One region of the Planomicrobium sp. MB-3u-38 genome, then DNA from elsewhere that is predicted to be linked to it. Evidence: riboswitches for the same ligand, from Rfam matches in the RefSeq annotation. Region 1 holds a riboswitch; the other holds the start of a gene.
The links. A riboswitch is a leader RNA that binds a small molecule or an ion and turns the genes downstream of it on or off. The one in region 1 is predicted to bind preQ1.
Positions count from the first base shown of each region.

Region 2: linked by a shared signal. The riboswitch ahead of queC (7-cyano-7-deazaguanine synthase QueC) and the one ahead of queF (preQ(1) synthase) in region 1 are both predicted to bind preQ1.

Region 1 is NZ_PJBO01000048.1:76,256-81,364, reverse strand. It holds gene CXF70_RS09655 (phosphotransferase family protein) at 1-686, opposite strand, end outside; gene CXF70_RS09650 (cytochrome P450) at 896-2,203, shown strand; gene CXF70_RS09645 (cation diffusion facilitator family transporter) at 2,308-3,210, opposite strand; PreQ1 riboswitch class I at 3,314-3,361, shown strand; gene queF (preQ(1) synthase) at 3,455-3,949, shown strand; gene CXF70_RS09635 (queuosine precursor transporter) at 3,962-4,591, shown strand; gene CXF70_RS09625 (endonuclease/exonuclease/phosphatase family protein) at 5,008-5,109, opposite strand, start outside.
Region 2 is NZ_PJBO01000037.1:53,148-58,256, reverse strand. It holds gene CXF70_RS08345 (YeeE/YedE family protein) at 78-1,334, shown strand; gene queE (7-carboxy-7-deazaguanine synthase QueE) at 1,392-2,099, opposite strand; gene queD (6-carboxytetrahydropterin synthase QueD) at 2,096-2,521, opposite strand; gene queC (7-cyano-7-deazaguanine synthase QueC) at 2,518-3,183, opposite strand; PreQ1 riboswitch class I at 3,191-3,234, opposite strand; gene CXF70_RS08325 (heavy metal translocating P-type ATPase) at 3,391-5,109, shown strand, end outside.

The DNA.
Region 1 (5,109 bases):
ACCCGGCAGTGGCCAACGTCCACTCCAGCAGGTCCGCGGCAGGCATTAACCCAGTCCACTACTCCAGAAATTTCTCCATTCTGCCAAAGAATATTGGCGGGATGATAGTCTCGGTGAATCAAGCAATATTCCGGCCGCGGACGGACTCCTGCAACGATATAAAAAGCCCGCATCCAGTCATCCTGGAATTTCGACCATAATGGTTTTTCCAACTTTAACGCATCGTTATAGGAAAAATACTCATATTCGAAATCCCCGGCTTTCTGCTGATGAATCTCCACCAGGCACTTAGCCATCTTATCCAGCCAGTCTGCTCTGTCTGAAGGCTGTAAAATAGTATCTCCGGCAAGTTTTGTCATCAGCACCGCAGGCATTCCACACTCTTCACCGGTTTCATCAAATGCGATAATTTCCGGCGATGGTATTGAGAGAGCCGCTGCTTGCCGGAGGCTTCCCGCTTCGTGTCTGGCCAGATCCGGTTCCATCTCCAACCAGTCTTTTTTATGGAACAATCGAAGAATCAAATTCCCTTGCCGACTTTCATCCTGAAAAGGGATATCGAATACAAGCGAAGAAGTACCTCCCTGCAACCTCTTTATCCCTTCTCTTTTCACTGGCTTTTCAATAATCGCTTCAGTCCACTCAATGCTTTCTGAAGTCGGTTCCTTATAATTTTGTATGTTCATAGGTCTCACCACTTTCTCACTTTAGGAACATGGATTATATCTCCACTTCATCTTATAACACATCATCGATGACTTCACTCTCCAGCCATCGCAGACTGTATCAGCGTTTAGGCAGAGACTGGAAGGGTATGCTTTTTATATATTATAAATCGCAAATTCACTGCTTTTTTCAGCCATTCGGCTTCATTTTATAAGGAGGATTAAAATCGATGAAAGTAAAAAAACCTATTCCAAAAACCAAAGAGTTCGACAGCACGATGCATTTGATCAATGAAGGCTTCAACTTCCTGCCAAGCCGCCGTAAAGAATTGGAGTCAGATATCTTCGAAGCGCGTTTACTTGGCAAGAAATCTCTTTGCATCGCCGGGGAAGAAGCGGCGGCAGTTTTCTATGACAATAAGTATTTCAAGCGGGAAGGTGCGGCTCCAAAACCGCTGAAGAAGACCTTGCTCGGGGAAGGCGGACTGCATGGACGCGACGGCGAAGACCACCATCACCAAAAGCGCATGTTCTTATCCATGATGACGCCTGAAAGACTGGAAGATATGAAACGGTTGGCGATAGAAGAGCTGGATAAAAAAGCAGCACAATGGGAAACGATGGACGAAGTCCTGCTGCTCGATGAAATAGAAGAAGTGCTGGCGCGTTCAGTCATGAATTGGGCAGGACTGCCTTTAAAAGAAAGCGAAGTAAAGCAACGGACGCAGGAACTTGTTGCAATGGTGGACTCTTTCGGCGGATCTCTCACCCGGTTCAAAGAAGGGGCTGAAGCACGGAAGAGCCATGAAGCATGGCTGAAAGGAATCATCCGGGACATTCGGTCACGCGTCTATTCACCGCCTTCCCATACAGCCGCGTATATTGTCGCGATGCAAAAATCCCCGGATGGCAAATTACTCGACCTTGATGTTGCAGCTGTCGATTTGAACAATGCCTACAGACCGATTATCGCAGCCGCTTATCTGATTGTTTTCGGAGCTTTGGCTATCCATGAATACCCTGAAATGAAACCGAAATTGCAAGCCGATGAAAAAAATTTCAGTAAACTGTTCGCACAGGAAGTACGCCGCTATTATCCTTTTGCTCCAGCAATGGCTGCAAAAGCGAATCGCGATTTCATCTGGCACGGTTACCATGTAAAAGAAGGCATGCTGGTCGTACTGGATCTTTTTGGAACGAACAGGCATCCGGATCATTGGGAAAACGCCGATGAATTCATACCTGAACGCTTTGAAAATTGGAAAGGCAGCCCTTTCGCTTTCGTACCGCAAGGCGGCGGCGACCATCATGCCGGCCACCGTTGTGCCGGTGAATGGATGACCGTGATGGTGATGCAGTCCTTCTTTAAATATCTGACAGAAAATATCACGTATAAAGTGCCGGAACAGGACTTAAGTTATGATATGGCGAGAATGCCGACTATGCCAAAAAGCCGGTTCATCATCAGCGAAGTCCAAAAAATCCGTCAGTCACCTGATAACATCATCAAGCACCGTCACAGCCAGACAGTCATGTAAAAAAGTGTATATTTAATCTCAGCAAATTCCATATTCAAAAAAAGCCCTTTCTCAAGGGCTTTTTTTTGCGGTTATTTAATAGAAAAACAAACACTTACCAAAGGTTATACTTTTAACTCTTGATGGCTGAAGCCAGGTTTTTCAATCTGGATTGTTGTATGTTCAATTTTGCAGTTTTTATTGACCAGCGCCACAGCTTCTTTTAAGATTTCTTGTTCCTTTGCTTGTTCTTGTATATCCAAATGGCAGGTCAGCAAATCCATACCGGAAGTGATCGTCCAAATATGGAGATCATGGACATCCTGCACCCCATCAATGCCCATAAGCATCCTTCTGACTTCTGCCACATTGACCGTAACAGGCGAGCCTTCCATTAAAATATGTATGCTGTTCTGCAATACACCCCATGCGCTCTTCAAAATCAGCAAAGCCACTAAAACCGATATAAGCGGATCCGCAATGGTCCAGTCGAACAATAGGATCAACACCCCGGCAATAATGGCACCGACTGAACCCAATGCATCTCCAATTACATGGAGATAAGCGCTTTTCATATTCAAATTGCCTTCGACATCCGCTTGTCTGCTGATCACCCAGGCGCTCAGAATGTTTGCCAACAGCCCAATGGCTGCAATTGCCAGCATCCATCCACCCATTACCTCCGGTGGGTTATAGAAACGCTCGACTGCTTCGTATATGATGAAGCCAGCCATAACAAAAAGTGTGATGCCATTGAAAAACGCCGCAAGGATCTCAAAACGGTAATAGCCGTAAGTCTTATTGGCAGAAGCGGCTCTGCCCGCAAACCAGATAGCTCCAAGGCTCAGGAGCAGTGATGCGGCATCTGACAGCATGTGTCCGCTGTCTGCAATGAGCGCAAGGCTATTTGTGAAAAGACCCCCGAAGAACTCCAGCAGCATAATGGAAACAGTAATGATCAAAGCCAATATCAACGCTTTCTTATTGCCGCTCCTCGCGGTTTCAAAATGGTCATGGTCATGCGCCACTTTTCCTCTCTCCCTTCCTCTTTATCGTCATTTTAGCAAAAAAGGTGATTGACAGCGAACTCCGGTTCTTATACGATGGTTAAGGAAATTAAATAACCCGGTGACGGGAGAGGTTCATAGCATTTCACCCTCTATAAAAAACTATGGATTTTGAAATTCAGCCAAATCCACATGCGATTTGGCTTTTTCTTTTTCCCTTTTTTATAGCCTCTCCCGAAACTGCATTCGAGGAGGCTTTTTTTTAATGGCAGGAAGAAATGAAGACACATTGGACCACTTAACATTGCTTGGCAATCAGGACACAAAATATAAATATGAATACGCTCCGGAAGTTTTGGAAGCAATCGACAATATGCATTCACGCGATTATTTCGTGAAATTCAATAATCCGGAATTTACATCCCTGTGTCCGCAGACCGGCCAGCCGGATTTCGCAACGATTTACTTGAGCTTTATTCCCGATAAGAAATTGGTGGAAAGCAAATCGCTGAAATTATATTTCTTCAGTTTCCGCAACCATGGGGATTTCCATGAAGATGTGGTCAACATCATCATGAATGACCTGATCAATCTGCTGGACCCCCGTTATATCGAAGTCTGGGGAAAATTCACTCCCCGCGGCGGATTGTCGATCGATCCATACACGAATTATGGCAAGCCTGGAACAAAATATGAAGAAATGGCATCGTACCGAATGATGAATCATGACATGAATCCTGAAACGATCACCAATCGATAAGGGGGAAAATCCATGTTACTTTATTTGAACGGCGCGTTTGTAGGCTTATTGATCCTGTCCAATATTCTGGCAGTGAAATTATTCAGCATCGGGGAGTGGATGGTGCTGCCGGCCGCGGTCATCGTCTACGTCTTCACATTCCCGATCACCGATACGATTGCGGAAGTTTATGGCAAAGAGGCTGCAAGAAAAACGGTCTTCGCCGGTTTTATCACGCAGCTTGCGGCTTTGGCATTCATCTTTTTCGCCATCCATTTGCCGGCTGCACCATTTTTCGGCGATCAGGCATCTTTTGAATCCATCTTTTCGGCCGGCTTCCGCGTCACTCTAGCCAGTCTGATTTCTTATTTCATCAGCCAAAATCTGGACGTCACGATTTTCCACAAATTAAAAGAGCGCCACGGCGAATCCAAATTATGGATCCGCAATAACGCTTCTACAATGGTGAGCCAGCTTGCCGATACGACCATTTTCATCACGATCGCATTTGCAGGGACGTTGCCTGTCGGCGCATTGATCGGTATGATTGTCACACAATACCTGTTCAAGTGGATCGTGGCAGCTGCCGATACACCGCTTGTCTATCTGCTTGTCAAATTATGCCGCCGCGAACAGGTTTCCGGCAAGGCTGTTTATAGTTAAAATGAAAGGGAGAGCCTCAACGGCTCTCCCTTTCACTGGCTGTCGAGAAATCGACACTTCTCAAATCATTTCGCTTTAGGCGGACGCGTTCCGCAGGGAGCTGCCTGACGCTTCATTCTAGTTTGGTGTAAATAGAATATACGCTGTTCTATTTCAGGACTATAGTGTTCTTAAATTACAGAAAGCAATCAGAGATATGGAGCAAAACAGCTGAGACTCCCAGGCGACCAAGTGAAGTGCTGAGATCCACTCGGGCGAAGTGGAACGAGCACGAGTTAGCTCAGCGCAAGCAGCCAGGAAAGCGAAGCTGTTTAGCGGAATATCGAATTTAAAATCTTTATCTTTCTCAACAAGTTGAAAAAGGGAGCCCCAGCGGCTCTCCCTTTTTCTAACGTGAATATATTCCCATACCCTCATTAAGCTTTCGCTTTTGAGGTTTTTTCCTTTGGCCGCAAAGCCTGTTTGTTTCTTGCCAGCATCAAGTCCGCCACAATCGGCAAATGGTCGGAAACATCCGT
Region 2 (5,109 bases), on a different contig from region 1:
AGTTGACTTGAATTTCCAGAAACATTATCATAGAAAAATATTCCCGACTAAATTAATAGGAAAAGGATGTTATAAATTTGACCACTACACAAGTTCAACCTGTCAACGACACAAAAGGTCCGATTGCAAGAGACAGTCTTGCCCTGAATGATCCGCAAAAAGCATTGATTGCCGGCGGAATAATTGTCGGATTTCTTTTACTCGTTTATCTGCTCGCCACCCAGCATATTTCACAGTCCATGCTTCTCGTGATCGGCCTGCTGCTTGGCTACACTTTATTCCATGCACGCTTCGGTTTCACCTCAGCGTTCCGCCGCATAGCGGCAGTCGGCAATGGCCAAGCGATGCGCTCCCATATGCTGATGCTGGCAGTGGCAGTCTCACTGTTCGCACCGATACTTGCATACGGCACCACCTTTTTCGGCGGTCCGGTTGCGGGATACGTTTCACCTGTCGGCGTCAGCCTTGTTGTTGGCGCGTTCCTCTTCGGGATCGGCATGCAGCTCGGCGGCGGCTGTGCTTCCGGCACACTTTACGCAATCGGCGGCGGACGCACCGTCATGTTCGTGACGCTGCTGTTCTTTATCGTCGGCGCAACAATCGGCGCATACCACTTGCCGTTCTGGACAGAAGAAATGCCTGCGTTCGAGCCTTACTCCCTTGCCACTTCCACGGGTCTGGGCTATGGCGGCGCATGGCTTGTATCGATCATCTTCTTCGTTGTGATTGCATGGATTACACTGATTATCGAGAAGAAACGCAAAGCGCCGAAAATGGCGCCGGTTCCATCTGCAAAAGGCTGGCACCGGATCCTTCGCGGTTCTTGGCCATTATTCGCTGCGGCAATCGCTTTGGCGCTGCTTAATGCGCTGACATTGATGACACGCGGCACGCCTTGGGGCATCACATCCGCTTTCGCCCTTTGGGGTTCAAAAATTGCAGGCGCATTTGGTGTCGACGTGGCAAGCTGGGGTTATTGGCAAGGCGCCAATGCCGCTTCACTTGAAGCTTCCATTTTCGCCGACTCCACTACCGTCTTGAATTTCGGTGTTATCCTTGGCGCGTTCATCGCTTCCGCTGCCGGCGGCTTGTTCAAATTCACACAAGTCACTGCAGGCAATTTCGCCGCTTCTGTAATCGGCGGCTTGCTGATGGGCTACGGCGCCCGCCTTGCGTTCGGCTGCAACATCGGTGCCTATTTCGGCGGCATCGCATCGTTCAGCCTGCACGGTTATATCTGGGGGATCCTGGCGCTTGCCGGCACATTCCTCGCGCTGTACCTCCGTCCGCTGTTCGGACTGTCGGTGCCAAAATCCAATGATTCGGTATGTTGATGAATCCAATCACAAAAGGAGTGTCTGTCAAAATGGCAGACACTCCTTTTTTCTGTTTCAGACACCGCGTTTATTTCCCCATACCAAAGCATGGAGCTGAGGCAGCACTTTCACATCATTCATGATGGTGGAATTCGTGCTGAGATCGATCAGCCATTCATAGCGCTCCAATAAACCCGATACCAGACGGACATCGTCTGTAGAGGTAATATCGTCATTTCCCACCTGCAGAAAAAATGGCACCGCAGGATAGCGGAGATGGACCTGCCCGGCAAATTCAAAATCCATTTCATCGAAAATCACGATTTTCAAACTGGCATTCGAATCCTTCAGCTTTTCCATGTAAGCATCGAGCTTCTCAAAATCAGTAACCATGCCTGAGCTTGGCGGCTTCGGTGAAAGTGTAATATCATCCACTTCCAGCAGCCAGTCCTGCCAGAATGTCGCTTGTGTCTCCACCGCCACTTTCCAGCCTTCCACATGACAAAGCCGGATCAGCTCTCCGATTCCCTTGTGGAGCAGCGGATTCCCACCCGAAATGGTGACATGGGAAAAGCGGCTTCCGCCGATCCCTTTCAATTCTTCGATGATCTCCTGTGGCTGCCGGGAAAAGCTTTTGCCCGTACCGTCCCATGTGAAACTGGAATCGCACCATGAACACGAATAATCACAGCCGGCAGTCCGGACAAACATCGTTTTTTGGCCGATGACCATTCCTTCCCCTTGTATTGTCGGACCGAATACTTCCATTACAGGAATCTTCATCGCAGCCACCCCTGTTCCGGCCGGTAAATCACGTAACTCGTCGGTGTTTCTCTGACAATGACCTGAAGACAAGCCGGTTTATTGTCTCGGGTTTTAAGGATTCCATCAATCGACTGCCAAATCTGTTCCGCCAGCCGTTCCGTGGTCGGGAATTTCCCGTTGAATTCGGGATGATCGTTCAATATCGAATGGTCATACTTTTTATGGATTGCGTCTTTCAGCAATTTGAAATCTATTAAAAAATCAGAAGCATCAAGTTCATTTCCAGCCACCGTTACATTTACAAAATACGTATGTCCGTGCACCGCCTGACATTTCCCTGCTTCCGCATGCGGAATGAAATGCGCTGCTGAGAAGTTCATATCTTTATTCAATTCAAATCGGTAGGCATGCGGGACTGATGGATAAAATTGCTGCATCATTGCGCTGCACCGCCGGTCTTTTCTGCCAGATAAGCTTCCAGACCGTCATTTCTCAACTGGCATGCCGGACATTCCCCGCAGCCGCTGCTTGGTACTCCGTTATAGCAGGTGACCGTTTTTTCCTGCACAAATTCGAGTGCCCCGAATCGGTCAGAAAGCTCCCACACCTGTTTCTTATCGCGCCACATAAGCGGCGTATGAATGACGAATTGAGCATCCATCGCCAGATTCAGTGTTACATTAAGCGATTTGATGAACGTGTCACGACAGTCGGGGTAGCCGCTGAAATCCGTTTGGCTCACACCGGTAATGATGTGCTGTGCCCCGATTGTATGTGCATGAACAGCTGCAAATGACAGGAACAGATGATTTCTCCCCGGCACAAAAGTGGAAGGCAGTTCCCCTTCTTCTTCGCTGATCGGAATTTCGTCACGTGTAAGCGCGTTGGCAGACAATTGATTGATCAATTGCATATCCAGCACTTTAAACGGAACTTCCAATTCTTCAGCAATCTTTCGCGCATGCTCTATTTCCACGGCATGGCGCTGTCCGTAATCGAACGTAACGGTGGTAACTTCCTTAAATTTTGATAATGCCCAAAAAAGACAGGTGGTACTGTCCTGGCCGCCACTGAATACGACGACCGCTTTTTCATTATTCATTCAAAACATCTCCTTAGTTTTTTTAAGAGGGATTTCGCGAACCTCTATAATTTGAACATTTTTCATCGTACCACATATAATGCGGACGCTGTAAAGAACTGAAAATTCGAAGTCGAATGCTGGTTGAACCTTTAAATTTATTGCAAGACAATCCAATACTTTCCATCAGCAAAAAGATCTATAATTAATGTAAAGGGAGATGAGCCCATGAGGAATTGGAGAACGCATATTGAACTGATCGCTGCCATCTTGTCCGGTGTTTTGATCATCATTGCTTATATTCTTGAAACCCAGTCCATCGAATTGTGGTCGGTCATCACCTATCTGGCGGCTTTTTTGATCGGCGGTTATGCTAAAGCGAAATACGGCATCCGCAAGACGATCGAAAACCGGAAGCCGAACGTGGAATTATTGATGGTGCTGGCTGCAATCGGCGCATCCCTAATCGGCTACTGGACGGAAGGCGCCATCCTGATTTTCATCTTCTCCCTCAGCGGCGCACTTGAAACCTATACCATGAATAAAAGCCGCAAGGAAGTTTCGGCATTGATGCAGATCCAGCCGGAAGAAGCGTGGCTCTTGAAAGACGGTGACACGACCCGCGTATCTGTTTCTTCCCTGCAGCCGGGTGACCGGCTTGTCGTCAAACCGGGGGAACGCATTCCGGCAGACGGCCGTTTGCTGATCGGCCATACGGTAGTTGATGAATCCGCCATCAGCGGGGAATCGGTGCCGGTTTCCAAAGATATAGAAGATGAACTGTTCGCTTCTACGGTTAATATGAGCGGCGCTATTACAATGGAAATGACCAAGCCGAATTCTGAAACGCTGGTACAGAAAATCATTGATCTTGTACAGTCGGCACACAGCGAAAAACCGCCTTCCCAGCAATTCGTCGAACGTTTCGAAGGTCGATATGTAAATATCGCTTTGATTGTATTCATCCTTTTATTGTTTCTGCCGCATTATTTGATCGGCTGGGATTGGAACACGACTATTTACCGTGCCATCCTCTTTCTGGTTGTGGCTTCACCATGCGCATTGGTCGCATCGATCATGCCGGCAACGCTGGCGGCCATTTCAAACGGCGCGAAAAGCGGCATCATCTTCAAAGGTGGCGTCCATCTCCAGAACCTTGGTGAAATTCGTGCCATCGCTTTCGATAAAACCGGCACCATTACGCGCGGACGACCGGAAGTCACTGATTTTTCACTGCGGAAAGATATCGACAATGACCGGCTGATGGCCATCATCTCCGGCATCGAAATGCAGTCGAACCATCCGCTTGCCAAGGCGATCACTGAATTTATTCAAGCAAAAGGCATAGAACCATTGAGAAATCTGCAGATCACCGATGTGCCCGGCAATGGATTGAAATCGGTAATTGACGGTGAAGAAATTTTGATCGGTAAACCCGACTTTGTCAACCTTCACGATGCGGAAGAGTTTCAGGGCGGTGTACTGAACCGCTGGGCCGATGAAGGGAAGACAGTGACCTTCGTCCGCGACAGCAAAGGCATCGCAGCCGCCATTTCGCTGAAAGACACGGTTCGGGAAGACGCAAAAGCGACGATTGAGAACCTGCAGAAAGCTGGCATCTACTGCATCATGCTGACCGGAGACAACAAGAAAACCGCTAAAGCCATTGCCGAAGAAAGCGGCATGGACGCTTATATCGGCAGCTGCATGCCTGGCGATAAAGTCGAAGAACTGAAAAAACTGCTGACCGAGCATCAATATGTCGCCATGATCGGCGACGGCATCAATGACGCGCCGGCGCTTGCCATTGCCACGACTGGCATCGCAATGGGCGAAGGCACCGACGTCGCACTCGAGACAGCTGACGTTATCCTGATGAAAAATGACTTGACCCGCATCGCCTATTCCATCCGGATGGCACGAAAAATGCAGCGCATCATCAAACAG